DNA from 3 places in the Romboutsia lituseburensis genome. Region 3 is predicted to be linked to each of the others. Evidence: riboswitches for the same ligand, from Rfam matches in the RefSeq annotation. Region 3 holds a riboswitch; each other region holds the start of a gene.
The links. Region 3 has a riboswitch for cobalamin ahead of NWE74_RS10245 (cobyric acid synthase). Riboswitches for the same ligand answer to the same signal wherever they lie in the genome.

Region 1 (10,703 bases), 170 kb from region 3:
AGCCGATAATATAGAAAAGGCGATAGAGTACATGCAAAAAGCAAATGAAATGTTAATAGAAGCTAAAAAACACATGTAATTATAAAATAAAGCATAGGTTGAGTACTTATGCTTTATTTATATACTAAGGTATTATAAATTATCTGGTTTGTGGATAAGTTATAATACTAACTGCTACATTTGAGCAACGTACGAAGTCGTTGGCGATAGGAGCCAAGCGACTTTTTTATTTATACAATAAATATATGTATAATTAAGTTAAATGCTAATTACAAAAAAAGAAGGATGAGATTAAAACTCATCCTTTAAGTATGTACAATTCTTACTTTTGGGGAAAGTAGAATATAAACAAAAACGTTAACTTTGGTAATAGAAATAAAAAAAGCCAGAAGACATAGTCTTCTGACTCTTATAAGTATTTTCAAATACTAAATTTCTATTAGTTATGTACTTACAACTAAAGTATAAAATAAAGTTCAACGACAATCAAGTAAAAGTATAAAACAAAAATATATAGAATTTTACATAAAATGACTATAAAGGTCGAATTGAATATAATAAATAAAAAACATTTTAAAAACAATTTAAAATTTAAAAATAAGAAAGAAAACTATAAAAAAAGATAGAAATATAGATAAAATTAAATTTTCTGTAAAATATAGGAGGTATTTACTCATATAATATCGTAATGTATACTAAGCTAGTAATGGGGTACTGAAGTACTTTTATAAAAACTATCATACGTCGGAGGGGCTACTATGTTAAGAAATAATTTTAGATTTCATCATAATCCACATATAAATGGATGTTGTGGACACGGGGGAGAAAATTGCTGTGGAAGTCATGAACATGAAGATCATGTACATGCACATACACATGAACACGGGCATGATCACGACCATGTAAATGGACAAGGACATGACCACAATCATGAAGATGGATTCACAGGAACTCATAGTCATGGTCACGAACATACACATGAACATGGGCATGCTCACACAAATGATCATGAACATACACATGCATAAAATAATTAAATAAAATTTAATTACGATATTGAATTTAAAACCATGAAGGTTTATATTATAGGGTTTATTTAACATGCCCTAATATAGCTTCGTGGTTTTTTTATTAATATAAATCAAAAAAAATTGAAAAATTAAAATAAATACATATATTAAGGGGAGAATTTAAAATGGTAAAAAGCAAAAGTTTAAAAAGATTTTTAGTTGTACTAGCTATAGCAGGATTAACACTGAGTGCAGTAGGATGCTCATCAAATCAAAAAACTAAAGAAGAAAGTTCTAATACAAAAGTTGAGTCAAGTAATTTTAAACCAGTAGAGTATGTGTACTCAGATGGTGCTAAAGATTATAATGTAAAAGTGGATGCACCAAAACAAAAAGCAGTTACATTATCTCAATTTATGACAGAGATGTTATTAGCATTAGATTTAGGGGATAGAATGGTAGGAACAGCTCTTTTAGATAATCCAATACTACCTGAATATAAAGAAGCATATGAAAAGATACCTGAAATAAAAGTTGGAGAAGGTCACTCTATATCTAAAGAAGGATTCTTAGCTACAGGTGCAGACTTTGTTAGTGGATGGGATTCATCTATAAGTGAACAAACAACAGGATCTCCAGACGAACTTATAAAAAATGGTATAGCACCTTTTATGGCTAAGTCGTATTCTCCGGATGCAACAATTGATACTGTATATGAAGACTTCGATTTATTAGGAAAAATATTTGGAGTAGAAGATAAAGCTAAAGAAGTTGTAGATAAAATGAAAAGTGATATAAAAGCTGTAACAGATAAAGTTGGAGATATAAAACCTGAAGAGAGAGTAAAAATGATGGTTTATGATTCAGGAGAAAATGATGCAATGGTAGTTGGTAAGGGGCTTGCTAATGATTTAATAAAACATGCAGGTGGAGACAATGTATTTGCTAAAAATGCAGACAAACCATATATAAATGTTTCATGGGAAAGTATAGTTGCTGAAAATCCAGAAGTTATATTAGTAACTGATTTTATGGCAGGTGAACCAGTACAAAAGAAAATAGACTTCTTAAAATCTCATCCAGCACTTAAAGATGTGCCTGCTATAAAGAATAATAGAATATACGTTGTGGGATTAGCTGATTTATCTCCAGGGGTTAGAAATCCTAAACTTATAGAAAAAATGTACGGATATTTCTTTGGAGAAAATAAATAATGCAAGTAGCAGTACAAGAAAAAAGGAGCCTTTCTAAAAAGAAAGGTTTCTTATTTTGGGTAATAGCATTAGTAATACTACTAGCAGCAACATCAGTTGTTGCAATAGCAATAGGTAGTACGTATATAGAACCTGGAGAAGTATATAAAGTATTACTTAGTAAGTTAACAAATGGTGCAGTTTTTAGTGATGTATCAACAGTTATGAATCAAAACATAATATGGGAAATAAGATTCCCAAGAGTCTTATTAGGTGCAATATGTGGTGCAGGGCTTGCAATATGTGGGGTTCTTATGCAATGTGTAACTAAAAATCCAATTGCAGATCCATATATATTAGGGATATCATCAGGAGCATCTTGTGGGGCAGTTGCAGTTTTAGTATTAGGTGGAATATTTGGAATACACAGTTTAACAACAGGAGCATTTTTAGGATCGATATTATCAGGAGTGTTAGTGTTTGCAATAGGAACTCAGATGGGAAAAACTACATCTACAACAAGATTAGTTCTTTCTGGTATGGCAATATCAACTATATTTGCAGCTCTTACAAATTTACTAATATATTCAGCTAAAAATTCAAATCAAGCTAAAACAGCTCTTTTCTGGACAATAGGTAGCTTAGGTGGCGCTAAGTGGGATGTACTATTATTACCATTCATTATATTGTTAGTAGTTGTTGTAATAGCTATAATAATGTCTAAATCATTAGATATTTTACTTTTAGGCGATGATAGCGCAATAATACTTGGAATAAATATTAAGCTTATAAAAACTGTAATTTTAATATTAGCAACATTATTAACATCTGCATTAGTTGCAATAACGGGTGCAATTGGATTTATAGGATTAGTTGTACCTCATATATGTAGAACAATAGCAGGAAGTGATCATAAAAAGTTAACTGTACTTTCAGCATTAATAGGATCTATATTCTTAATAGCATCAGATGTTGCTGCAAGAGGTCTTTTCCCACCAATAGAAATACCAATAGGAATAATAACTTCATTAGTTGGAGGTCCATTCTTCTTATACTTAATTTCTAAGAAAAATTATTCATTTGGAGGAAAAGAGTAATGTTTAAGATACAAGTTAAAGATTTAAAATTTAATATAGATAAAAAAGAAATTTTAAAAGATATTTCATTTGATGTTCCCAAAGGTTCATTTGTTGGGGTTATAGGACCTAATGGTTCAGGAAAATCAACATTGCTTAAAAATATATATAGACTTTATAAGCCAACCAATGGAAGTATATTTTTAGATAATAAAGACTTATCAACAATGAAGGATAAAGATTGCGCAAAAGAAATAGCTGTACTAGCTCAAGAAAGTAATACACATTTTGATTTTACAGTAGAGCAAATCGTTAAAATGGGAAGATATCCATATAAATCAGTTTTTGAAGATTACTCAAAAGAAGATTTAAATATGGTAAAAGATATGCTAAAAAAAGTAGGTTTAGATAACTATACAGATAGAAGTTTCTCTCAACTATCAGGAGGAGAAAAACAAAGAACTTTAATAGCAAGAGCATTAGTCCAAAATACTGATTTTTTAGTACTTGATGAACCTACAAATCATTTAGATATAGGATATCAAATTCAGTTAATGGATTTAGTTAAAAGTCTTAATATAACAACACTATCAGCAATACATGATATGAATTTAGCATCTATGTATTGTGATTATTTAATAGTTATGAAATCAGGAAAAATAATAAATGCAGGTAAAGTAGAGGATGTTATAACTTCTAAGATGCTAAAAGAAGTATTTGGGGTAAATGCATACGTAGGTGTAAATCCTATAAACAACAAGTTACAGGTATCATTTATGCATACTCACGAACATATCAATGGAGTCGGTCATGATCATGTACATGAAGATGGTTTTACAGGTGAACATGAACATTACCATGAGCATACACAAGCAGCACTATAATAAAATATATTAACCATTTAGCAGTAACTATAATTAAAAAATTAGTTACTGCTTTTTATAATAAAAAATTTGTTTAATTTAAATTAGTTATATAAAAAAATATAAGAAATTTGTACTAATTTTGACAATTATATGACACAAAAAAGACACAATTTAGTTGTATAATTAACTTAGAAAAACTTAATAAGGGGAGATGGACTAATGAAAAATTTTAGATTAGGGATTATGGCAGCATTCATGTTTATACTACTTAATCCTGTTCAATCACACGCCATGCATATAATGGAAGGATTTTTACCTCCAAAGTGGTCTATTGCATGGAGTTTAATATTTATACCGTGTTTTTTAATAGGATTAAAAAATATCACAAAAATACTTAAAGAAAATCCTAAAAAGAAAGTATTATTAGCGCTATGTGGTGCATTTGTATTCGTATTATCAGCGCTAAAAATACCATCATTAACAGGAAGTTGCTCACATCCAACAGGGATAGGACTAGGAGCTATATTATTTGGACCAAGTGTAATGGTTGTTTTAGGAACAATAGTACTTTTATTCCAAGCTATACTTTTAGCACATGGTGGGTTAACAACTTTAGGAGCTAATGGATTCTCAATGGCAGTTGTAGGAGCCTTAGTTACATATGGACTATATAAATTACTTAAAAAGTTTAATGTAAATACTAGATTTAATGTATTTATATCTTCTGCATTAGGATGCTTAGCTACATATACAGTAACAGCAACTCAACTAGCATTAGCGTTTCCAGATGCATCTGGTGGAGTTATGGCATCTTTAGTTAAATTCTTAGGAATATTCTTCTTAACTCAAATACCTATAGCAATAGGTGAAGGTATATTAACAAGTATAATATATAACATGATCACACAAAGAGAAGAGGAAGGAGTAGACTACGATGAGTACAAATGCGAAACAGGCAAATAAAAATAAAGATAATAAAAAAGCTAATAAAAACAACTTTATAATGCTTTTAATAGCAGTTGCTCTTATAGTGACTCCTTTAGTATTAAAACCAGGAGCAGAATATGGTGGAGCTGATGGTCAAGCAGAGGATGCAATAACAGAAATATCTCCAGACTATAAGCCTTGGTTTAGTAGTTTATATGAGCCACCTAGTGGAGAAATAGAAAGTTTACTATTTGCTACTCAGGCAGCTTTAGGAGCTGGAATCATAGGATATTATTTAGGTAGTAGAAAAGCCAAGTAAATGCATGTATAATATATATTATAAAGCATTTTATTATAAAATTAAATCTATTATAGGCTCTCTAAAAAGAGATTAATAGGGAAAAAGGTTAAAATCCTTTGCAGCACCCGCTACTGTAATGTGGACGAACGTTTGTTAAACCACTGTGATAATTTCACGGGAAGGTAAACTAGTAGGATGAAGCTAAGCCAGGATATCTACCTATAATATATAAAGGATTTCTTCGGGGATGAGGAAGGTTCTTACTGACTATATGAATATTTATTATATAGGTATACTAAGCTCATCCCCGTTTGATTGAGCTTTTAATTTTGCCCTTAACCTATTTTTAATAAAATAAATGATTTAATCATAAAAAATGCTTTAGCTGTATTGCTAAAGCATTTTTTATGTTAGTATCTTTATAGCAAGAGGTTAAATGGCTACAAGGGGATAAAGGAGTGAGTAATTTTGAAAAAGACTTTAATTTTAATATGTGATGATCAAGAATCAATACATGAAACAGTTGGGGAGTATTTAAAATTAGAAGGTATGGATTATGTATCAGCATACGATGGAATCGATGGGTTAAAAAAATTTGAAGAATATAATCCTGATTTTATATTATTAGATTTAATGATGCCAAAGATGTTTGGAACTGAAGTATGTAAAGAAATTAGAAAAGTAAGTAATGTTCCAATTATTATGTTGACAGCAAAAGGTGAGACTATAGACCGAATAACTGGACTTGAAATGGGGGCAGATGATTATATAACTAAACCATTTTCGCCAAGAGAGGTAGTAATAAGAATAAAAACCGTTTTAAGACGAGTAACTAGCGCAAATTCGTATAAAAAAAGTGATTTAATAAAACATAAAAACCTTGAAATAAATTTAGAAAGTCACGAAGTATATATAAATAAGCATCCAGTTAGTATTACACCTAAAGAAATTAAGATATTTTATATGCTAGCATCAAATCCAGGAAAGACATTGACAAGAGACTTTATATTGTCAGAAGTTTGGGGATATGATTATTTTGGGGATACTAGAGTAGTAGATACTCAAATTAAAAGATTAAGAAAAAAAATAAGTTCATATGACTCTGATTGGGAAATTAAATCTATATATGGTGTGGGATATAGATTTGAGGTGTCTTAATGAATCATTCACTATTTAAAAAAATATTTAGAACGATAGGCATTGCTAGTATAGTTGCTGTTTCAGTTATGATATTATTTTGTAGTATAACTTTGAAACAATACTTTTTAAAAATTAAATTAGAAGAAATCCAGCAGAAAGTAGAAGATACAATATATCAATATGATATTGTGGCTAGTAAATTGTCTGATAGACTTCAAAATATATTAGGAAATGATGTTATTATAAAAGGATATGATAATTCTAAACAATCAATATGTAAAATATATCCTAAAAGAGAAGATGGAATTATAATTGATGATATAAAAATAAAACAAGGATTAGAACCATACATAAATACAGTTTTGGGAGGAAATTCAATAAAAGGTGTAACTAAAGTTTATGGATTAAAGGGAGACTCCATAATTGTAGGAGAGCCTATAAAGCAAGACGGCAAAATTGTTGGTGCCATATTTGTTATAAAGCTTACAAAAGATTTTGCAGATTTATTTGTAGGATTTTATATTGTATTAATGATAAGTGTAGTTTTAGTTTTAACATCTACTATTATACCTATATACTTATCAAGTAAAAAATGGTTTAAACCCTTAGATGATATGACTAAGGCTACAATGTCTATGGCAAAAGGGGATTATTCTGTAAGGATAAAAGAAAGTCAAGATGATGAGATAGGTGATTTAGCTAGAGCTTTTAATGAACTAACATTAAGGTTAGAACAAAATGATAAGGAAGCTAGATTATTAGATCAAATGAGAAAAGATTATGTAGCTAACATTTCACATGAATTAAAGACTCCAGTAACATCTATAAGAGCAGTAGCAGAAATGTTAAATGATGATGCATTTTCAGATAAATTAGATAGGAAAAAATATTATAGTATGATATTAAGAGAATCGATGAGATTAGAAGTATTAATAAAGGACATGCTAGAGTTATCTAATCTTCAAGCAGGTAATGTATCAGTAAAGAAAGATAAAGTAGATTTAAATGATATTTTAGAAGAAATATATGAAAAGTTTGAAGTGATTGCAAATGACTTAGATATAAATTTAAATGTCAAAAAAATTGAAGGTGATAAATCTGTTGTATTTACTAATTATAATAGAATAATACAAGTTTTGGTGATACTACTAGATAATGCATTTAAATTTACAGGAGAAGAAGGAACTGTGAGTTTAGAAACTATTATAGAAAAAGAGTTTCTAAATGTTGTTGTATCTGATACCGGAATTGGAATAGATGAAGAGGATAGACCTTTTGTATTTGATAGATTTTATAAAGTTGATAAATCTAGGCAATCTATGGGTACGGGAATTGGATTATCTATAGCTGCAGAAATAATAAGGCACTTAGATGAAGAAATCTATGTTGAATCAAATGTAGGAGTAGGATCTAGATTTATATTTACTATACATTATGAATAGTTTAAAATAATAAAAAATAAGTTATATTTACGTAAAATGTAAATTGAACTAAGTTTGACATGATTTTGACACAAAAAGTACACAATTGTACGATATAATATGCAAGGAAACATTAATAAGAATTGGGGGATAAATATATGTGTGCAACTTGTAAAGAGCATCAATGTACTTGTAATAATCAAGGAACATGTGACGTTTGTAAGTCTAATGCTTGTACTTGTAATGGGGCAGGTACTTGTGAAGCTTGCAATAAATAATTATATAGGAGAGTAGATCTAAAAATTTAGATATACTCTCTTTAAGATTCTATTTAAAATATTTAAATTTAATTAGCTAAAGCATAGAAATTTATTTTTATATATGATAAAAAATAAAGCATGGGGAGGAAATTATGAAATTAAAAAAGAGCATAGCATTAATGTTAGGAACTGTGTTAGTTTTAGGTCTTGTTGGTTGCGCTTCAAGGAAAGTAGATAATTCAAGTGATAAGACTTCTTCAGGAGAAAGTAAATCATCTCATTATCCCGTAACTATTCAAACGTATAATTATAAGAAAGAACCTATAGAGGTAACATTTGATAAAGCACCAGAAAATGTTGTAGCAGTATATCAAAACTCTATAGAAACAATGTTAGCATTAGGTCTAGAGGATAAAATAAAGTTAGCAGCAGGTTTAGATCATGAAGTTAAAGACGAATATAAAGAAGCTTTTAGTAAAGTGAACTATTCAGATAAGTTTACACCTGATAAAGAAACTGTAATAATGGAAAAACCTGATCTTATATTCTCTTGGTGGTCTATATTTGATGAGAAAAGATTAGGTGAAGTAAATTACTGGCAAGACAAAGGAATAAATACATATATGTCAGTAAACAGTGGTGCTACAGAAGAAAAAACAGTAGATAATGAGATAACAGATATATTAAATGTAGGGAAAATATTTGATGTTGAAGATAAAGCTAAAGCTATAACAGATGAAATAAAAAATGGTATAGATGATGTTGTAAAAAAAGTAAAAGGTCAAGAAAAACAAACAACACTAATTGTTGAATACATGGATGGAAAGATCTATACTTATGGAGCTAAAACTTTAGGTGGAGATATGGTATCTAAATTAGGTGCAGAATTATTAAATCCAGAAGGTGGAGATATAGGTGAAGAGGATTTAATAAAATTAAATCCAGATTCTATATTTGTAGTATATATGGATAGAAATGATAAAAATGTAGCTCAAGGTGAAGTTGATAAAATTTTAAATAACAAAGCACTAGCAAATCTAAAAGCTGTAAAAGATAAAAGAATAAATCCTATAGCGTTAGGAGATATGTATTGTAGTGGTGTAAGAACTATTGATGGTATAAATACATTTGCTCAAGGGCTATATCCAGAATTAAAAAAATAATATTTAATGATAAAGCAATAAGAGATGCTATCTAGTATTTTTTATTGCTTTATATAATTTAAATAAAAAAAGTAGTAAAACATAAAAAATATATATAAATTATATTGACTAATTTTAAATAATATAATATAATTAATTTGTAAGTGAACAGAGCTTGGAGAAGTACTCAAGTGGCTCAAGAGGATCCCCTGCTAAGGGATTAGGCTGGATTAAACCGGTGCGAGGGTTCGAATCCCTCCTTCTCCGCCAGTGAAAGACTATCGATTTATCGGTAGTTTTTTTTTATGGATTTTCCATAATTTGAAAGGAGATGTTCTACGTGAGAAGCAGTAGAGAAAGAGCTTACAATATATTAGAAAGAGCTCAAAATTCTAAATACAGACTAGTAAGAGATTCTCTTTTAGTTGGAATTCTAGTAGGTTTAACTATAGTACTACATAGATTTATTGCATCCAAATTAAGTCATGTATTTATCGACGTATATTCTAGAGGAAAAGAAAATCTAGTATATATACCAATAATATTTATCGTATTAATTATATTAGGCTATATAGTAGCAAAACAAATCAAGAGAGAACCAATGATAAGTGGAAGTGGTATACCTCAAGTGGAAGGTATATTAACTAGAAGATTAGAAATAAATTGGTTTAGAGTCTTAATTCATAAATTCATAGGAGGTCTTATTTGTTTAGGTGCTGGACTATCAGTTGGTAGGGAAGGACCATCGGTACAAATGGGTGCCTGTATAGGAGAAGGCGTATCAAAAAATCTAAAAAAACTAGAAAATGAAGAAAAATATTTAATAACGAGTGGAGCAAGTGCAGGTTTATCTGCCGCTTTTAATGCGCCATTATCAGGTGTAATGTTTGCTTTAGAAGAAGCTCATAAGAACTTCTCTCCATTAGTATTATTATCAGCAATGATAGCATCTTTAACTGCTGATTTTGTATCAAAACAATTCTTCGGTTTAATACCATCATTACACTTTGGAGCATTGACACCAATACCATTAAAATACTATTGGGTACTTATAATATTAGGTATAACAATAGGTATTAGTGGATTTATATTCAATAATGGAATTTTAAAAACTCAAAGTATTTTCAAAAACAGTAAGTTAAGTACAGAAATGAAAACAATAATACCTTTTATAATGACAGGTATAGTAGGTTTAACATCACCAATATTATTAGGTGGTGGTCATGAGCTTATAATGAGTTTAAAAAGTGGTGGAGTTGCTATAAATATTTTATTTGTGTTTATAGTAGTTAAATTCTTATTTACATTTATATGCTTTGGATCAGGAGTTCCTGGAGGAATATTTTTCCCTTTACTTACATTAGGAG
Region 2 (10,703 bases), 1.4 Mb from region 3:
AATCTTTAGTGCATAAAATTAAAAGGGAATAATATTCCCTTTTTTAAATTTCTAATACAGTATATTTTTTTACAAATTTTATTGGATGATAAGAAAGTTTAGCCTTTCTAAGTCCTTCTATACCTAAATCTTCTTCTCTATTTATAAATTTAGTATTTTCAAATTCATTTAATAAAAACTGTTGATTTATATATGGATATAGCCCTCTTATATCAGGATTAGCTTTTTCAATATGTATTACAGCCATATCATTGTTTAACATTTCACCAATTGTAAAAGCTTCTAGCTTAGAATCTATATATATTCCTCCTATTCTTAAATTTTCCTTTAACAATTCATAATTATCAAAAATTCTTTGTATAGCATTAAACTCATCTTCGTAATCTTTTTGATCTTCTTTTCCTTCAGACCATAGTTGTACAAGATTTATACATTCTTTGAATTGTTCTTCACTTTCTATTTTGTTATATTCAAATCTATTTTCATATTCTTTTAAGAAGTAGTTTAAATGATTTCTCTTTTTCTGATTTTTACGACCAGCTAAAGTTCTTAAGCTCTCTCCATCATAAACATAGTCAAAGTAGTCCCTTTCTTCAATATATTCGAACATACCTTCATAATTTACTTTCATGAAATCAACGATTTCTTTAGTTATAGCTCTTAAATGAATTTTTTTACCCTTACCTTTAAATGTATCGATTATAAATTTAATTGCTTTTCCCATATTTTCTTTAGATGCTAGTGGAAGTACTACGAATTCACTTCCCTCATATTCTCCAGAAACTATAGCAAAATCATCTTCTACATAATAAACTGTTTTATATAAATCTTTCCACATATATAATGTCACAAAGCAGTATTCACATGCTTCATAATCTACTAAATCAAAATATGGTTGTAATATATCTTTTGCATTTATATCTATTGGTTTAAATAATACAACGTCTTCTACTAATTCAAACAAAACAAATCCTCCAATTTTAATTATTTTAATCTCATTAAAAATAATATCACTTTGTTTTTATAAAAAATGTGATACTAATCAAATTTTAACTATTATTATAATATTATTAAGATTTATCTTTGTTGATTTATTTCTTTATTTGTATATAAAAAAAGGTTTGTATAAATAAATTTCAAATAAAACATATAAAAAATAGGAATGCACTCAATGTTAAGTTCATCCCTATTTTTTATATTATTTTTTAATTTTTATATCATTGTATTTTATATCAACATCTTTATTTTCAATATGTTTAATATATTTTTTTATTTTAGTTCTAAGTTCTATTTTTACATTTTCATATTCTTTAATATTTATTAAATTATTTTTTTCTAATGGATCTTTTTCCAAATCGTATAAATAACATTCCGTATATTCATTACTATCCTTATCTTTATATGGATTTTTTGTATAGTCTATTATACAATATTTATATTTTTTAGTTCTTATAGCTCTCCCTACATAACTTTCACTAATTTGTATAAATATATGATCTCTTTTACTTTGTTTATTAACTAAATCAAGTAATGATACCCCTTCCATAAAATCTGGTATTTCATTTACACATATATCTAATATTGTTTTAGGAATATCTATTAAGCTAACAAGCTCTTTTATCTTCTTTCCACCTTTAAATTCAGGACCATATATTATAAGTGGAACCCTTATAGTGTTTTCATAAAAGCTTCTTTTATAATCATCTGCTCCACCTTCTGGAAGTTCTTTATTTACGGTCTTAAAATGACAGCCGTGATCACTAGTATATATTATTATTGTATTTTCATCTATTCCTAATTCTTTCACTTTATCTCTTATTTTACCTAAGTTATCATCAAGAGAGTTGCAACATCCTAAATAATCTGGATAATTTTCTTTATAATCACCATCTAGATCTTTTAAATCAAATGGTAAGTTGTAATTTTTAAATTTTTCTTTTGAGCCCTTAGGACCTTCATATGTCTTTCTATCATTTTGATGATGTGGCTCTATATGTGATAAGAACAATAAAAAAGGCTTATTTTTATTTCTATTTTCTAAAAAATCTATTGCAAAATCAGTTATTTTATCAGCCCTATATCCCTTAAACTCTACTTTTTCTAGATCTTTATTGAATACATATCCATCATACCCATGTGATGTAAATTCTAATACATCTGATGCCATCCAATAGTCTTCATATCCTCCACGTTTTTCTTTTGGAACAGCTGATTTAGAATAGTCACATTCGTTTTGAGTTGATGCTAAGTGCCATTTACCTACATATGCAGTTTCATATCCATTAAGTGATAATATCTTTGCTATAGTTTCTTCATCTTCTTTTATACCTATATCATTTACAAAACACCCGGTTTGAGTTGCATATTTTCCAGTTTGCATACAACTTCTTGCCGGACCACATACTGGTTGGCACGTAAAAGCATTTTCAAAAGTTACTCCTTCACTTGCCATGTAGTCTAGATTAGGAGTTATATCAAGTTTTTGACCATATACACCTACAGTATCATATCTTTGTTGATCTGAAAAAAACACTATTATATTTGGTTTCATAATTTTACCCCTTTATACCTCCAACATTAACAGCTTCAGTAAGCTTCTTATTTAGGAATATATAAATAATTACCGTTGGTATTATAACGATAACCATACCTGCAAATAAAGCCCCCCAATCAGTTGAAAAGCGTTGTACTTCCATTAAATTTTGTAGTCCTACAGGTAGTGTTTTCTTTGTATCGTCAGTTAACAATGTAAATGCCATTGCATATTCATTCCAAAATCCCATAAAGTTAAATATTAAAACTGTTATAACCCCAGGCTTAATAAGAGGTAGCACAACATGTCTTATCGTTTGTATTCTATTACATCCATCTATTTCGGCTGCTTCTTCATACTCTCTAGAAATACCTTTAATAAATCCTGTAAGTATGAATATTGAAAATGGTAGTTGTATAACAGCATAAATTAAACTTAAACCAGTTAGATTATTCAATAAATTTAATTTAGCTGCCAATAAAAATAATGGAACTAATATATATGTTGGTTGTATAAATAATCCAAGAGTCATAGCAAGCATTATGATCTCACATCCAAAAAATTTAAACCTTGCTAAACAATATGATGTTGGTATAGCAAGTAACATCATAAATGCTGTAGATATAAGTGTTACATATACAGAATTTAAAAAATAACCTGACATGTTTGCTTTATTCCATGCACTAATATAGTTTGTCAATTTAAACGCTGATGGTAATGCCCATGGGTCTTGAAAGAACTCTTGTGATGTTTTAAATGATTGCATTACTGTCCACAGTAACGGGACTACTACCATAAATAAAAATGCTATTAAAATTATCCTTATTACAGTTCCTGTAAATATACTCTTAACTGTAATTTTATTGCCCTTAACCATTTAGAACACCCCCTAAAATTCTATTACATCTCTTTCTGTAATTTTTTTAACTATTACAGCTAAAACTATAGCTATTACAAATACTACTACTGATATAGCCATTGCATATCCATAGTTTGCATTCATAAATGCCTGTGAATCCATATAGTTTAATAATGTATTTGATGCATTATCCGGACCGCCCTTTGTCATTACTTTTACAAATATAAAGCTTAAGTTAAATGCGCCCGTTATAAAAAATGTTATTGTAACTCTCACAACTTCCCATATTAAAGGTAATGTTATTATAAAAAATTGTTTCATAGGAGTAGCTCCATCTAAAGTTGCTGCTTCATATAAATCTTGTGGTATTCTATTTATTCCTGATATATAAATTACCATATAATATCCTGCAGCCTGCCACACCATAGTAAAAGTTAATGCCCATAAGACAGTATCCTTTTCACCCAACCATGTTCTTTTTAAAGCTTCTAATCCTGCAAAATCTAAAAATGAATTTAAGATACCTAAATTAAAATCATACACATACATAAATAGCATACCTATTACAACCATTGATAATATATTAGGTAAGAAAAAAACTATTCTGTACAATGTTTTCTCCAATTCAAAAATTCTGCCTTGGGTAAGTATTACAGCAAAGAACAATGAAAGTAACATTGTAGCTATAGGAAATACTCCTAATATGAAAAATGTATTACCTAGTGATTTCCAAAATACAGGATCATTAATTAGAGTAGTAAAGTTTTCAAAACCTATAAAAGTCGGATTACTACTAAGACCTGTTGATCTGTACAATGACATTTTTGCTGCACTTAGCATTGGATATATTTTAAATAATAAAAATAATAAAAACGTAGGAACTACACACCAAAATATAAATCTACCTTGTTTTTTTTGTCTTTCGCTTTTTTTTAAAACTTGTTTGTTTTTACTTTGTTTATTTTTTATTTTTTTAGGTGTTTCTGTTTTAATCTCCACACCGATTCCCCCTCTTTTTTATAGTTAAAGTTCTATACTATAATGGTACTAGTACTATTTCTTTATTAAAATAGACTAATCTTACTTAAGTATAGATTTTTTTTACTTTAAAAGGCCGAAACCATTAAAACAAACATTTTCTTATGAAGACATTTTGGTGTATACCTATTATTATTTACTTGAGTTTATATGTGATATTTAGATATAATTTAATTATAGACATTGTATTGGGGTGATTTTATGTTTAACAAAACGACAAGTCCAACATTTAAAAAATTTGGGGATTTAATCTATGAAAATATAAGCTTTGATTATGGTAGCAAATTTTTATTTAAAAATAAAAGTATTAAAAGCTTATATTTAGTTGATAGAGATGATTTATTTATAAAAGTAATTAAAGGAGTTGTAATGATATTAGTTTCATCTGATGGTAATTCTTTAGAGTCATTTATAATAAATAGAACATTAAATTTAAAAAAAGGTATTTATTTTAATCTTATCTGCGTATCTGATGATTGCGAAATTAAAATTTCTTGTGACAGCAAATATTTAAAACCTATAAATTTAAAAGAAAAATATACTTACAAAAATATTTCTTCTTCTTTGAATATAAATGAAATATATACCAAATTTTATCAAGAAAAAGGTATAAACTATAATTTTTCCGGAGAGACCCATCCATATTGGGAGTTAACTTATGTTGATAAAGGTTTATTATCTACTACTGTAGATGATAAAAAGTATGAATTAGAACAAGGAGATTTAATTTTTTATGCTCCTCTTCAATTTCATACTCAATCAACTCTAGATTCTAGTAGTTCTTATTTAACAATTAATTTTAATATGGACTTTAATCATCATGAGTTATTATGTAATAAGGTCTTTACATTGCAAAGAGACTCTTATTCTCTTGTTGGAAAACTAATAGAAGAACTTTCTAGCAAGAGTATATACTCTAACGATTTATCACTTTGTTATTTAAAGCAACTTATTATACAAACACTTAGATTAGAGAATTCTTATTTTCAATCTAGACCAACTACTCATATGCAACAAACTTATGAAAATAATTTGCTAAATGAAATCCTAAAATTTATAGATAATCATTTATATGAAAAACTTTCAGTCGATAATTTATGCCGACATTTTTGTATTAGTCCATCTATGCTACACTCTTTATTTAAAAAGAATATGAATAATACTGTAAAAAATTATATTAATGACCTTAAGCTTAACAAAAGCAAGGAGCTTATTAAAAACTCTACATATACACTCAGTGAAATTTCTGAAATTCTAGGATTTTCATCAATTCATTATTTTTCAAAAAAATTTAAATCTAATTTTGGGATTTCACCTACTGAATATTCAAAATCGATTTATGATTAAACAAAAATAACACCTGTAAAATACAGGTGTTATTTTATTTCTACTTATAACTTTCAGGGTAAATTGCTACTGCCATTTCCTTAAGAGCTTTTATAGCGTGATGTGATGGACGAGATGATGAATTTTTATCTATTAAAAATACTTTATTATCTTTAACTGCAGTTATATTGCTCCAACCATTACGAGATTTAATTTCATCTAAAGGATTTTTAATATAGTCTACATTAGTTAATATTACATCTGGATTTTTATCTATCACTGATTCTTCACTTGGACTTATCCATGATTTTTCATCTTTAAATGCATTTTCTGCTCCAACTAATTCTATCATTTCATTTAAGAATGTTGAATTCCCAAAACTATATAGATTTGGTGCTGGTCCTATTTCAAAGTAAACTTTTTTCTTATCTTTTATAGTTTCACCTATAGCTTTTATTTCATCTACTTCTTTTTTCATATTATCTACTATCTGTTGACCTTTTTCTTTTTTATCAGTTATATCTGCTAAAAACATAATGTCATCATAAATTCCTTGTATACTATCACTACTTGGTATGTAAACTACGCTTATTCCAGCCTCTTTTATAAGTTTAAATGGATCTTCACTTGAACCTGTTTTATTATGTCCTGATGCTATTATTATATCTGGATTTAAAGCTATTATTGCCTCTGCATCTGGATTTAAGAAATCTATTGTTTCTATGTCTTTGTTTATTCCTTCTATATCTGTTGAATATTTATCCACCGCTACTAATTTATCAGCAAGACCTAAATCTACTAGCACCTCTGTGTTTGATGGGGCTGTTGATATTATTCTATCCATTTTTTTAGGAAGTGTAACATCATTACCTTCTCTATCTTTTATTGTTTTACTTTTTGGGCTACATCCTACAGTAGCTAGCATAACTACTAATACTAATGCTAATATACTCGTTAGTTTCTTTTTCATTTTCTTTCTCCTTACTTATAATTTCTACTTATAAATTTTTTACTTCTTCATTTAACTTTAATACTAATACAAAAAACAAAAAAGCATGCTTTGAGAGCATGCTTTTGATTTTATCTTTATTATATAGTTAAATATCTAACCCTCAGAAGATATTAACGTTAAAGATATTGGCAGGTATCCCGGCTCAACTTCATTCTACTTTCAAACCTTCCCGATTGCTCAGTGGTATCTTTGATTTCGTCAGTTTTACGGTTACTGGGGTAGCTTAGACTTTTAATCTAATTCCCTATTAAGTTAAATAAACACCAATACTTTTATTATTCTTTTTTCTCACTTTTATAGTAGCTTATATTTCATGTATTTGCAATCCTTTATTTCAATAATCTAATTTATACCCATTTTTCTTTTCACAATCTCTCAAATATCTAATAAAAAATTCATTTATCTTAATTCACTGCGTATTCACTACTCTTCATAGTGACAACGGCTTCGTACGTTTCTTAAAATATTATAAGTCATACGTATATTAGTTATTTCTTATTATACTTTTTAAAGCTCTTATAAAAATTTCAGCTTCTTCTAATGTGTTATATAACCCTAAACTTAACCTTACCATTCCATATTGTTCTAAGTCTTCATCCATTGCATGTTCATAAGCTTCTTCGTCACTTATACCTAGCAGCCTATTTACATATGGATGAGCACAGAATTTAGCATATCTCAATGCTATACCAAACTCTTCTGCAAATTTATGTGCAACTGTATCAAACTCGATTCCTTCTATATTAAATGTAATTACACCCAATCTATCATCCGTATACTCTGTATCACCATAAAGTATTACTCTATCTAACTTTTTCATTTCTTTCATCAAGTAATTTTTAAGTAGCATTTCATGACTAGATATATTTCTAAATCCTATATTTCTTAATTGATTTAATGAACTTACCATAGCCATTACACCTAAAAAATTAGATGTTCCAGCTTCATCTTTGTGAGGTGGTTCACTCCATACAACACCATAATCACTTACTACATCAACACATCCACCACCTCTTAGAAATGGTTCTGCTTGTGATAGCTCTTCGGTTAATCCCACTATTGCTCCACTTCCATAAGGAGCATACGCTTTATGAGCAGAAAATACTAAAAAGTCTATTTGCTCTTCTGGTGTTCTACCTTTCATATCTACCTTTTTATGTGCTATAAGCTGAGCTCCATCAACTATTATTTTCGCATTATATTTATGGGATATTTTCGCAATCTCATTAATAGGGTTTGTGTATCCAGTTACATTTGATGCTCCAGTTATACTTACATATTTAATCTCACCATTATTTTCTATCAAATTTTTTTCTATATCATTTATATTAACTCTTCCTAATTCATCAACATCTATATATTCTACAGTAGCTACTTTTCTCCAAGGTAAGTCATTAGCATGATGTTCCATTCTAGTAGTCAACACTTTTTCATTTTTATCCTTTATTAATACATTTGCTAATAAGTTTATTCCTTCAGTTGTATTTTTTGTGTATATTACAGTGTGTGAATTGCATCCTAACAAGTTAAAAAATGTTAAAATTTGTTCTCTAGCTTCTTCATATTTTTGAGTACATAAATCACCTTTTTGACCTGCACCCCTAGCTATTGGTCCATATATTAGTGAGTTTTCAATAACTGCATTCGCTGCCATATTTATAGGCGGTGTTGTTGCTCCATTATCAAAATTTATTGGAGTCACAACCCTTCCATTTTTTATCATGACAGGTGTATCTATTCCTATAAATAGACTTCTATAAATATTATAATTTCTCATATTTGTCCTCCTCAATTTATTGTTTCTTTATTTATATATGACTTTAGACTCAATAAAGTTCAAATTTGACAAATACTAGTAATTTATTGTTTACTAAAATATATTTTGTAATATATTTTGGTAATAATATACATTAGATGTTAAAAAAATATATTTTGAAGTTACAGATAACTTATATTCTGATATTTATATTAGATTGTATTAAAAAACTACTTAAAATTAAGTAGTTTTTTAATATGTTTTTTATTTTATTGAAAATTTATATACAGTTTTTTGTTTATACACTTCACCTTTGTTTAAAATAGAATCTTTTATAAAACACATATTTCTACCTATTGGAGGTGCTTGTGTTTCAAAGCATATCCCAAATCTTCTTTGTGCTTTTTTACCATTGTATAATTTAAATTCATCTGGAAAATTCATACTATAAACAACTACAGATTTTTGGTCTGTTGAAATATCTAATACTCTTTTTGATGCCCTGTCTTCTAAATGTATTTTTCCATTCTTATTTAATAAAAATGTATGATCATATCCACTTCCTATTTTTATTTGATCATTATTGCAATCTATATCTTCTCCTATACACTTCATATTATTAAAATCAAAAGCTGTGTCTTTAACATTAATGCTTTTTCCTGTTACTGCACAAGTTTCATCTAATTCTAATATATAATCAGAGTCTATTTTTAAATATTGTGTGGTTATAGGAGCTTTTATATTCCCACTTAAGTTAAAATAGCTGTGGTTTGTCAAATTCACTAAAGTAGTTTTATCACACTTACATTCATATATTTGCTCTATTGTAAAGTCTTCATATATTTTAAAGATTAAAGTAATATCTAGGTTACCTGGATAATTTTCTTCTTTATCTTTGCTAATTGTAGACAACCTCAATGTTATATTGTCCTTATCCTCTATAACATTAACTTCCCATATTTTTTTATTAAACCCTACGTTTCCTCCATGACCGTGATGAGGATTGTAGTTTTTGGATAAGCTATATTGTCTGTCATCTATAGTTACATTGCCTTCACAAATTCGTCCTGATGTTCTACCTATGATTGCCCCTAAATATGATGGATTTTCTATATAACTTTCTATTTCTTTATATCCGACTACTACATTTTCAAAATTATTATACTTGTCTGGAGTTATTATCTTAGTTATAATTCCACCTAAATTAAGTATTTCCACCTCAAATTTATTATCATACTTTATATTATAAGCTACTATATTTTTATCATTTATTTTGCCAACTATGCTTTTAGTACATTTCATAATATCACCAAATTCTAATTTATTTTTATAGGCAATTAGTTTGTAAAAGGCTATAGATTATATATTTGCTCTTTTACGTCCTTCAACATATCCTTTTAAATCTATAACATATCTATTTATAGCATCTAGTCCTTCTTTATCCCACTTAAATACTCCACAATGTTCTAATACCTTTTTAAATATATTTCCGACTTCATTTTCAAGTATTTTATCAACATTATTTTCATTAAAATAAATATATTTTTCTTTTAAACTATTAAACCAATCTAAATGTATTTTTAGTTTTTCATTTTTACTTATTAAACTTATTTTACTTTCATCTAATAAACATGTTCTTATTACAGTTAATTCTTCTTTTAATCTAGAGGGTAATACTGCTAGACCCAGTACTTCTATAAGGCCTATATTTTCTTTTTTTATATGATGAAGTTCCTTATGAGGATGGAATATTCCATCTGGATAGTTTTCATCACATCTATTATTTCTAAGAACTAAGTCCAGTTCAAATTTTCCATCTTTATTTCTAGCTATTGGTGTTATTGTATTATGAGGTATATCATTTGTATGGGAATGTATTCCTACATTTTCATCTGAATAATTTCTCCAATGAGTCAATATTTGATCTGCTAATTTACTGATATTTTCTCTATTTTCTCCACTTATTCTAACTACAGATAATGGCCATTTTATTATAGATATTTTTATATCTTCATATTTATTTATACAAAACCTATAAATATCATCTGCTTTTGCCATTGAAAATTCATATCTTCCACCTTGATAATGGTCATGAGTAAGTATAGATCCTCCCACTATTGGTAGGTCGGCATTTGATCCTATAAAATAATGTGGAAATTTTTCTACAAATTCTAAATTC
Region 3 (10,703 bases):
GAATGCCGTTTTCTTTTACTTGGGAGTCAGACTGTGGGTGATAAGATTCATAGTCAAGAGGGCAACAGCCCAGATCGTCAGCTAAGGTCCCTAAATGTACGTTAAGTGGTAAAGGATGTGGGATTGCACAGACAACCAGGATGTTGGCTTAGAAGCAGCCACTCATTTAAAGAGTGCGTAATAGCTCACTGGTCGAGTGATCCTGCGCCGAAAATTTCCGGGGCTAAAACGTACTACCGAAGCTACGGCATCATTATGATGGGTAGGGGAGCTTCGTATGCAGGCTGAAGCATGACCGTAAGGACATGTGGACAGTATACGAGTGAGAATGTTGGCATGAGTAGCGAGACGTGGGTGAGAATCCCACGGGCCGTAAACCCAAGGTTTCCAGGGGAAGGTTCGTCCGCCCTGGGTTAGTCGGGACCTAAGCCGAGGCCGAAAGGCGTAGGTGATGGACAACAGGTTGATATTCCTGTACCGCCAATAAGCGTTTGAGAAATGGGATGACACAGTAGGATAAGCTAACCACACTGTTGGTTATGTGTGGCTAAGTACTGAGGCAGTCTAGATAGGCAAATCCGTCTAGATAATGCTGGGGTACGATGGGGAGCGAAATTTAGTAGCGAAGTAGCTGATTTCACACTGTCGAGAAAAGTCTCTATCGAGTTTAAAGGCGCCCGTACCGTAAACCGACACAGGTGGGTGAGGAGAGTATCCTAAGGCCAGCGAGAGAACTATTGTTAAGGAACTCGGCAAAATGACCCCGTAACTTAGGGAGAAGGGGTGCCATCCTTTGGATGGCCGCAGAGAATAGGCCCAAGCGACTGTTTACCAAAAACACAGGTTTCTGCTAAGTCGCAAGACGATGTATAGGAGCTGACGCCTGCCCGGTGCTGGAAGGTTAAGGGGATCTGTCAGGAGCAATCCGAAGCAGTGAACTTAAGCCCCAGTAAACGGCGGCCGTAACTATAACGGTCCTAAGGTAGCGAAATTCCTTGTCGGGTAAGTTCCGACCCGCACGAAAGGCGTAACGATTTGGGCACTGTCTCAACAATAGACTCGGTGAAATTGTAATCCCGGTGAAGATGCCGGGTACCTGCGACAGGACGGAAAGACCCCATGGAGCTTTACTGTAGCTTGACGTTGGGTCTTGGTACTACATGTACAGGATAGGTGGGAGACTATGAAGCATGAACGCCAGTTTGTGTGGAGTCATCCTTGGGATACCACCCTTGTAGTACTGGGATCCTAACCATAGGCCTTGAATCAGGTCTTGGGACACCGTCAGGTGGGCAGTTTGACTGGGGCGGTCGCCTCCTAAAAAGTAACGGAGGCGCTCAAAGGTTTCCTCAGCACGGTCGGAAATCGTGCGAAGAGTGCAAAGGCAAAAGGAAGCTTGATTGCAAGACATACAGGTCGAGCAAGGACGAAAGTCGGACTTAGTGATCCGGTGGTACCGCATGGAAGGGCCATCGCTCAACGGATAAAAGCTACCCTGGGGATAACAGGCTTATCTCCCCCAAGAGTCCACATCGACGGGGAGGTTTGGCACCTCGATGTCGGCTCATCACATCCTGGGGCTGTAGTAGGTCCCAAGGGTTGGGCTGTTCGCCCATTAAAGTGGTACGCGAGCTGGGTTCAGAACGTCGTGAGACAGTTCGGTCCCTATCCGTCGCAGGCGTAGGAAATTTGAGGAGACCTGTCCTTAGTACGAGAGGACCGGGATGGACGTACCTCTGGTGTACCAGTTGTTCTGCCAAGGGCATGGCTGGGTAGCTATGTACGGAATGGATAAGCGCTGAAAGCATCTAAGCGCGAAGCCAACTTCAAGATAAGATTTCCCACCGTAAGGGTAAGACCCCAGGAAGACTACCTGGTTGATAGGTCGAAGGTGTAAGTGCAGTAATGTATTTAGCTTATCGATACTAATAGGTCGAGGACTTGACCAATAAATGTTTGAGCAACGGATATGACTGAAGCGAGAGCGAAGGAATATCGTTGGCGACATGAATGAAATGAATTTTCATCTCTAAATGATATACAGTTTTCAGAGTATTAACTCTAAAAACATGCGGGTGTAGCTCAATGGTAGAGTTCCGGCCTTCCAAGCCGGCTGTGAGGGTTCGATCCCCTTCACCCGCTCCAAATAAAGATTATGTGGTTATTACAGCAAAGAGGATACACCTGTTCCCATTCCGAACACAGAAGTTAAGCTCTTTAGCGCTGATGGTACTTGGGGGGCGACCCCCTGGGAGAGTAAGACGTAGCCACGTAATCTTTTTTTATTTTAATTAAAGTCTAGAATTTTATATTCTAGGCTTTTTTTGTATTGAAATAAATTAAATAGTTTAACTACAGACAAATTTTATTTTAGATTTATAATAGATAGATAGAAATAGAATATTAATAAGGAAAAATATATTTAGAGTTCTAAATTTACAAAAATTACATCCAGATGTATACTATAAATAGTGAGTTTAAAAAACTTATAAATGGTTTGGAGGTTAGCTATGAATATAGGGGTTGTAGGAGTTAATCATAATTTAGCTCCAATTAGTATAAGAGAAGGTGTTTCCTTTACTGATTTACAGAAAATAGAAGCTATAAACTATCTACTAGATAAAGAGATAGAGGAAGTTATTATATTATCTACTTGTAATAGAAGTGAAATATATATTCAATCTAAAAACGTTGATGAAAAAGTAAAAGTTGTAGAAGATTTTTACGCAACATTTTTTGATAAGCCAGATGTAAAAGAATATTTATTTGTAAAAACACATAGAGAAGCAATAGATCATATATACAAAGTAACTGCTGGACTAGACTCTATAGTTTTAGGCGAAGATCAGATTCTAGGTCAAGTAAAAGATGCACATGAATTCTCTATGCAACTAGGTGCAAGCAAAAAGAAATTTAATAAATTATTTAGAGAGGCAATAACAACAGCTAAAGAAATAAAAAGTACAACTAAAATATCACAACAACCATTATCGATAAGTTATATAGGTGTAAAGTTTTTAGAAGAAAAACTAGGTAGTTTAGAGGGGAAAAATGCACTAGTTATAGGTGTAGGTAAAATGAGTAAGCTTACAATGAAGCACCTAGAAGAGGAAAAAATTAATACTATCTATGTATCAAATCGTAGTCATGGTAAGGTTAAAGAAATCGAAAATGATTTTAAAAACGTTGTTCTGATAGAATATGCTGATAGATACAAAATTCTTAATGATGTTGATATGGTTATAAGTGCTACAGCATCACCACATATTGTAGTTAGATATGATGAGATGCCAAAGCTTGAAAGAAAGATTTATATGATGGATATAGCTCTTCCAAGAGACATTGATCCTAAAATAAATGAATTAGAAAATATAGAAGTTTATGATATAGATAATTTAAAAGAAATACATGACAAAAATGACCAAAAGCGTAAAGAATTAGCTAATATAGGTTATGATATGATAAATAAAAGCATTGATGAATTTGTAGAATGGATGGATTCAACTCATATAGACCCAACTATAGAATCATTAAATGATAAATGCTTAGAAATAAGAGAAGATACATTAGATTATATATTTAGAAAATTAGACCTTGATACTAGAGAGAAAAAAATCATAGATAAGATGATGACATCAGCTCTTAAGAGACTAATAAGAGAACCAATAATAAATTTAAAGCAAACAAAAGATAAGGGAAAAAGAGAAGAATATATAAAATTAGTTGAAGAGCTATTTGAACTTTAAACTTTAGGAGGAACTAGAAAGATGAAAAATGAAAAGTCACTAAAAATATATGAAGAAGCAATAGAGTACATACCAGGCGGTGTAAATAGTCCAGTTAGAGCATTTAGATCAGTTGGATTAGATCCTGTTTTTATAGACAGAGCTCATGGAAGTAGAATATGGGATGTAGATGGTAATGAATATATAGATTATATATGTTCTTGGGGACCTCTTATGTTAGGTCATAGTCCTAAAGAAATAGTTGAAGGAATAGAAGAAATAGTAGCAAAAGGAACAAGCTATGGAGTTCCAACAGCGATAGAAGTTGAAATGGCAAAAATTATAGTTGAAGCTTACCCTGCAATAGATCAAGTTCGTATGGTTAACTCAGGTACAGAAGCTACAATGAGTGCTCTAAGAGTAGCAAGAGCTTACACAAAAAGAAATAAGATTTTAAAATTTGAAGGATGTTACCATGGACACTCTGATGCATTACTAGTTAAATCAGGTTCTGGAACGATAACATATGGAGTTCCAACAAGTCCTGGAGTACCAGAAGATGTTGTTAAGGATACATTAGTCTGTAAGTACAATGATTTAGATGAAGTTAGAACAATATTCAATGAGCAAGGTAATGAAATTGCAGCAGTTATAGTTGAAACAGTTTCAGGAAATATGGGAGTTGTTCCAGGAACTCAAGAGTTCTTACAATTATTAAGAGATATAACTAAAGAATATGGAACAGTTTTAATATTTGACGAAGTAATAACTGGATTTAGATTAAATTATAGTAGTTCAGTAGGGTATTTTGGTATAAAACCAGATATGGCTTGTTTCGGTAAAATAATAGGAGCTGGATTGCCAGTAGGTGCCTATGGAGGAACTAAAGAAATAATGAGTATGGTATCTCCAGTAGGTCCTGTTTATCAAGCGGGGACTTTATCGGGTAATCCATTAGCTATGTATATGGGTAAAAAGAACTTAGAAATATTAAGAGATAATCCTCAAATATATAAAAATTTAGAAGAAAAAGCTATAAGATTAGAAAAAGGATTAAAATCTAATGTTGAAAAGCTAGGATTAAATTACACTGTAAATAGAGCTGGATCATTAGTTTGTTTATTCTTTACAGAAGGGCCAATAAATAACTATGATGATGTAACTAAATGCGATGTAACTAAATTTAATAAGTATTTTGCAGAATTATTAAAGAGAGGGATACTTTTAGCACCAACTCAATTTGAGGCAATGTTCTTATCTAATGCTCATACAAATGAAGATATAGATTACACAATAAATGCTTGTTATGAAGCATTAAAAGCAGCTCATAATCTTTAAAAAATAAATAAAACAAAATTTCTTGTCTATTTTTAAACTAATAATAAAGGATATACAAATAATGTGTAGAATATTCTTTTATGTTGAACCTTTATTTGTTTGGATAAGTTTATATTAAAATTAGACAATACAATAAAATTGAGAAAGGGGATGTATTTAAAATAAATATACTTTAGTACATTCCCTTTTTTAAATAAAGCAATGAGAGGAGAAATAAAAATGTATTTATTAGAGAATATCTCAAAAAATATATATTCTTTAGATAAAAATTCTATTCAAAAAGCTAAAAATAGGCTTGATACACTTATAAAACCTAAAGGCAGCCTTGGAAAAATAGAAGATATTTGTATGCAATTAGCAGGAATATATGGAACAGCAAAATTTGATACTTCTAAGAAAGCAATAATAGCTTTTGCAGGAGATCATGGAGTCTATGAAGAAGGTGTAGCTCCAGATCCTCAAGATATAACTCAATTGCAATTTCCAAACTTTACAAAAGGTTTATGTGGAGTAGGTGCTTTAAGTAAATTTGTAGGAGCTGATGTTATAGCGGTAGATGTTGGCGTTAATTGTGACCATAAATTAGATGGAGTTAGGGACTACAAGATAAGAAAGGGAACATCAAATATGGCTAAAGGTCCTGCAATGACTAGAGAGGAAGCTATAAAATGTCTAGAAATTGGGATTGAAATGGCCGAAGAATGTATAGAAAAAGGATATAAAGTTATAGGAATTGGAGAGATGGGTATTTGTAACACTACTCCTAGTAGTGCAATAATATCTGTAATAGATGGATGTGATCCAGCTATAGTAACTGGAATAGGTGCAGGATTAAAAAAAGAAAGATTAAAACATAAAGCAGATACAATTAGAAATGCAATAGAATTAAACAAACCAAATCCAAATGATGGAATAGATATATTATCTAAAGTAGGTGGATTTGAAATAGGATCTATGGCTGGGGTAATATTAGGATGTAGTGCAAATAAAACACCAGTAGTATTAGATGGATTTATATCTTATGCAGCAGCACTACTAGCATACAAAATAAATCCTAAATCTAGAGAGTATATGATAGCATCTCATTTATCAGCTGAAGCTGGAACTCAAAAAGCATTAGAAATGCTAGATTTAAGTCCCGTACTTAATATGGATATGAGGCTAGGAGAAGGTAGTGGTGCAGCACTTGCATTTAATATAATAGAAGCATCAAACTATGCTTATCAAAACATGGCAACATTTGATGAAGTAGAATGGGTGTAAGTAGTTATTTAGATAGGAGAAGTACCATGAGCAAAATTATATTAGTAACAGGTGGAGCTAGGTCTGGTAAAAGTAATTTTGCAGAAAAATTATGCATAGACCAAAATAATAGCACAGCGTATATAGCAACTTCTATACCATTTGATGATGAGATGAAAGATAGAGTAAAGAAACATAAAGAAAGTAGACCACAAAATTGGAGTACTTATGAAATATATAAAGATATATACTCTATTATTAAAGAAATATCAAATAATCATGAGACAGTAATACTAGATTGTGTGACTTTATTAGTAAATAATTTAATGTTTACTTATGATATGGATATAGATAAAGCTAATCAAGAAGAAATAAATGAGTTAGAAAAGTATATAAAAGATCAAGTAAAAAAATTAATAGAAGAAATTAAAAAAACTAATCTATACTTTGTAGTTGTAACAAATGAGCTTGGAATGGCAGTAGTTCCAGCTAATAAATTAAGCAGAGTATACACAGATATTGTAGGTAGAATCAATCAACAAATAGCATCAGAAAGCGATGAAGTTTATTTTGTAGTAAGTGGTATACCTATGAAAATAAAGGGGTAGATTATGAAACGATTTATTGCATTACTTCAGTTTATGACCAGAATACCTATAAATATAGATGTAGGATTTGATGAGGAATTTCATAAGTCTATAACATATTTTCCTTTAGTTGGATTTGTACTAGGAGTACTTTTATTTTTAATAGGAACAATATGTGGTTATATATTTGATCCATTTGTAACAGCGATAATTATAACCTTAAGCTCTGTAGTTTTAACAGGTGGTCTTCATATAGATGGATTAGGTGACACTTTTGATGCTTTATACAGCTATAGAGATAAAGAAAAAATGTTAGAAATAATGAAAGATTCAAGGTTAGGTACAAATTCACTTTTAGCAGTAATGTTTGTTATTTTGCTTAAAGTAGGATTTATATACAGCATTATAAATAATGGATACATGTGGCTAGTAATGTTTATGCCTGTGATAGGAAGACTAGGTGTAATTAGGCTTACATATAAAACTGTTTCTCCAAGAGCTAAAGGCATGGGTAATATGTTTATAGGTAAATTAACAACAGGAATGTTTTTAACTGCTATAGTATATACAATAGTATTAATAACATTAATTGCAAGATTTATGTTCTTAACTCCGTTTGAAATTATAATTAAAGTGTTATTATCAATAATACTTGTGCTTTTATTCAATCAAATATTTAAAGGTCACGTATATAAAAAGATTGACGGAGTAACAGGTGATATATTAGGATGTAGTATAGAATTAGGAGAAGTAATATATTTACTTTACATATATCTAATAATAGGTTAAGCTAAAAGAGGAAAATAAATGACAAAATTAATTTTAGTAAGACATGCTTTGACAACTGACAATCAAAACAATAGATTATCAGGTCATATAGATAGCCAAGTAAGTGAAATTGGAAAGAAACAAATTAAACAACTTACTAGATATTTAGAAGATATAAAAATAGATAGTATCTATACAACAACATCTTCTAGGACTAAAGATACAGTTAAAGAGATATCTAAAATAAAGGATATACAAATAAAAGAAAAAGAAAACTTGAAAGAAATTAGTTTTGGTGATTTTGAAGGTATAACATTTGAAGATATAAAGAAAAGTTACCCTAATGAATTTCAAGATATGATAAATAAGGGATATGAATATAAGTATCCTAATGGAGAAAGTTTGATAGACTCATATAATAGAGTAGCTGATGAAATAAGTAATATACTTTCTGAAGAGAAAAATAAAACAGTACTTGTATGTTCCCATGGTGGAACTATAAGAAACATAATTACTTATTTAATATCAAATAGCTATAAATATCATTGGAACTTTAAAATTGATAATGCATCAGTTACAATTTTAGAAATAGATAATGGATTTACAGTAATACATACTATGAATAATACAAATTTTATGAGCCTTTAAAATTGAATATTAGATTAAAAGAGGTTTTTCTTTAAAGGAAAATTAAAAGGGAAAAAGGTGAAATGCCTTTGCAGCCCCCGCTACTGTAAAACGGACGAAACTAAAAATTGCCACTGTCTTAAAAGATGGGAAGGTATAGGAGTAGGATGAAGTTGAGCCAGGATACCTGCCTAATTTAATTTATTAATGAGATCTTCGGGGTGAAGGTTTTTATTTGATATATCATAGAATAAAAGTCCTAACTCTAACTAGAGCTAGGACTTTTTTTGTTATGAAATTTATAATGAGATAAAGGAAGTGAAACAGTGGGCAAAAAAATAATGTTACAAGGGACAGCATCAAATGTTGGGAAAAGTATTTTAACTGCTGGTCTATGTAGAGTGTTTAAACAAGATGGATATAGTGTTGCACCATTTAAATCACAAAATATGGCATTAAATTCTTTTATAACAAAAGAAGGATTAGAAATGGGGAGAGCACAAGTTTTTCAAGCTGAAGCAGCAGGAATAGAACCTATTGCAGATATGAATCCAATATTATTAAAACCATCAGGAAATCATAGATGCCAGGTGATTGTAAGGGGAAAAGTAAGAGAGGACATGTCTTCTTCGGACTATCATACATATAAGCCAATACTAGCAAAAGAACTAAAGGATATTTTTAAAAGTTTTAGTGATAAGTATGATGTTGTAGTAATGGAAGGTGCAGGTAGTACAGCTGAGATAAATTTAAAGGAACATGATATTGCGAATATGGGTATGGCAGAAATTGCAGATGCTCCAGTAATAATTGTTGGAGATATAGATAGAGGTGGAGTATTTGCATCACTAGCAGGTACAATGCTTTTATTAAGTGAAGAAGAAAGAAAAAGAGTTAAGGGTGTAATTATAAATAAATTTAGGGGAAGAAAAGAACTTTTAGGTGAAGGAATAAAAATGTTAGAAGAAATAATAAAAGTTCCTGTTCTTGGGGTTATTCCTTATAGTGATATAAAAATAGAAGATGAGGATAGCGTAACTACTAAATTTAAAACAAAGATGGATAAAAATGATATTCATATAGAAATAATTAGAACACCTCATATGTCTAATTTTACAGATTTTAATATATTTGAAACACAAGAAGATGTAAGTATTAGATATGTAGGATATGGAGAAAGTTTAGGAAATCCAGATATAGTAATTTTACCAGGAAGCAAAAGTACAATTGATGACTTAAAGTATATAAGAGAAAGTGGATTAGAGGAGCAAATAAAAGAGCTTCATAAAAAGGGTAAACTAATATTTGGAATATGTGGTGGATATCAGATGTTAGGTAAAAAACTTAGAGATCCATATCATGTTGAAGGTGATACTGAGGAGTTTGATGGAATAGGTTTATTAGATACTATAACGACTTTTGAAAAAGAAAAAACTACGACACAAGTAAACGCTATTATAAGTCAAAAACTTAATGGATATATGAGTAATTTAGGTGGAAAAAAAGTAAAAGGTTACGAAATACATATGGGAATAACTGATATAGGAAGTAGTGTAAATAGTCTAAATACAATAACTAAAAAATTGGATGAACAGGTAAATTATCAAGAGGGAAGTGTAAATCAAGAGGGGAATGTAGTTGGAACATATCTTCATGGAATATTTGATGATGTAGATTTTACAAGATCACTTTTAAATAATATAAGAGAAGCTAAAGGATTAGAAAAAGTAAAAAGTAGTGTTGCTTCTTTTGAAGAATTTAAGCAAAAAGAATATGATCGACTTGCTGAATTGCTAAGAGAACATTTAGATATAAAAAAAATATATGAAATTATGGATGAACATGAAAAATCAGTAATAAAAAAATAAATTATATAATTGGGTGGAATATATGAAAAAAATTTTAATAGCAGGAACTAATAGTGGTGTAGGTAAAACAACTATATCGCTAGGAATAATGCAGGCTCTAACTAAAAGAAATATGAGAGTACAGCCATATAAAGTAGGTCCAGATTATATAGACCCATCTTACCATACTTTTATAACAGGAAGACATTCAAGAAATTTAGATTCATACATGCTAAATGATGAGCAAATCAAATACGTTTTTAATAAAGCATCAGATGATGCTGATATATCAGTAGTAGAAGGTGTAATGGGATTATATGATGGAATAGGAATAAACTTAGATAATTGTACAAGTTCGCATACATCAAAAATACTTAAAGCTCCTGTGATACTAGTTATAAATGGTAAAGCTATGGCAGCATCAAGTGCAGCTATGGTATTAGGATATAAAGAACTAGATAAAGATGTAAATATAAAAGGTGTAATAGTAAATAATGTAAGGACTAAGACACATTATGAAATTATAAAAGAAGCCATCGAAACATATTGCGGTGTTGAAGTTTTAGGGT

Region 1: linked by a shared signal. The riboswitch ahead of NWE74_RS09520 (response regulator transcription factor) and the one ahead of NWE74_RS10245 (cobyric acid synthase) in region 3 are both predicted to bind cobalamin.
Region 2: linked by a shared signal. The riboswitch ahead of NWE74_RS03905 (ABC transporter substrate-binding protein) and the one ahead of NWE74_RS10245 (cobyric acid synthase) in region 3 are both predicted to bind cobalamin.

Annotation. Positions count from the first base shown of each region.
Region 1 is NZ_JANQBQ010000001.1:1,970,960-1,981,662, reverse strand. It holds gene NWE74_RS09555 (zinc transporter) at 1-79, shown strand, start outside; gene NWE74_RS09550 (hypothetical protein) at 759-1,028, shown strand; gene NWE74_RS09545 (ABC transporter substrate-binding protein) at 1,196-2,224, shown strand; gene NWE74_RS09540 (FecCD family ABC transporter permease) at 2,224-3,300, shown strand; gene NWE74_RS09535 (ABC transporter ATP-binding protein) at 3,300-4,163, shown strand; gene NWE74_RS09530 (energy-coupling factor ABC transporter permease) at 4,365-5,108, shown strand; gene NWE74_RS09525 (energy-coupling factor ABC transporter substrate-binding protein) at 5,080-5,391, shown strand; cobalamin riboswitch at 5,429-5,611, shown strand; gene NWE74_RS09520 (response regulator transcription factor) at 5,842-6,531, shown strand; gene NWE74_RS09515 (sensor histidine kinase) at 6,531-7,955, shown strand; gene NWE74_RS09510 (ABC transporter substrate-binding protein) at 8,347-9,357, shown strand; tRNA gene NWE74_RS09505 (tRNA-Ser) at 9,514-9,606, shown strand; gene NWE74_RS09500 (chloride channel protein) at 9,668-10,703, shown strand, end outside.
Region 2 is NZ_JANQBQ010000001.1:766,666-777,368, forward strand. It holds gene NWE74_RS03880 (DUF2156 domain-containing protein) at 44-964, opposite strand; gene NWE74_RS03885 (sulfatase-like hydrolase/transferase) at 1,199-2,551, opposite strand; gene NWE74_RS03890 (carbohydrate ABC transporter permease) at 2,556-3,410, opposite strand; gene NWE74_RS03895 (carbohydrate ABC transporter permease) at 3,423-4,391, opposite strand; gene NWE74_RS03900 (helix-turn-helix domain-containing protein) at 4,632-5,777, shown strand; gene NWE74_RS03905 (ABC transporter substrate-binding protein) at 5,818-6,726, opposite strand; cobalamin riboswitch at 6,878-7,051, opposite strand; gene NWE74_RS03910 (aminotransferase class V-fold PLP-dependent enzyme) at 7,253-8,545, opposite strand; gene NWE74_RS03915 (aldose epimerase family protein) at 8,789-9,826, opposite strand; gene galT (UDP-glucose--hexose-1-phosphate uridylyltransferase) at 9,884-10,703, opposite strand, start outside.
Region 3 is NZ_JANQBQ010000001.1:2,136,680-2,147,382, reverse strand. It holds rRNA gene NWE74_RS10290 (23S ribosomal RNA) at 1-1,949, shown strand, start outside; tRNA gene NWE74_RS10285 (tRNA-Gly) at 2,072-2,145, shown strand; rRNA gene rrf (5S ribosomal RNA) at 2,157-2,273, shown strand; gene hemA (glutamyl-tRNA reductase) at 2,511-3,746, shown strand; gene hemL (glutamate-1-semialdehyde 2,1-aminomutase) at 3,768-5,063, shown strand; gene cobT (nicotinate-nucleotide--dimethylbenzimidazole phosphoribosyltransferase) at 5,283-6,326, shown strand; gene cobU (bifunctional adenosylcobinamide kinase/adenosylcobinamide-phosphate guanylyltransferase) at 6,353-6,913, shown strand; gene cobS (adenosylcobinamide-GDP ribazoletransferase) at 6,917-7,681, shown strand; gene NWE74_RS10250 (histidine phosphatase family protein) at 7,700-8,308, shown strand; cobalamin riboswitch at 8,313-8,497, shown strand; gene NWE74_RS10245 (cobyric acid synthase) at 8,614-10,155, shown strand; gene NWE74_RS10240 (cobyrinate a,c-diamide synthase) at 10,178-10,703, shown strand, end outside.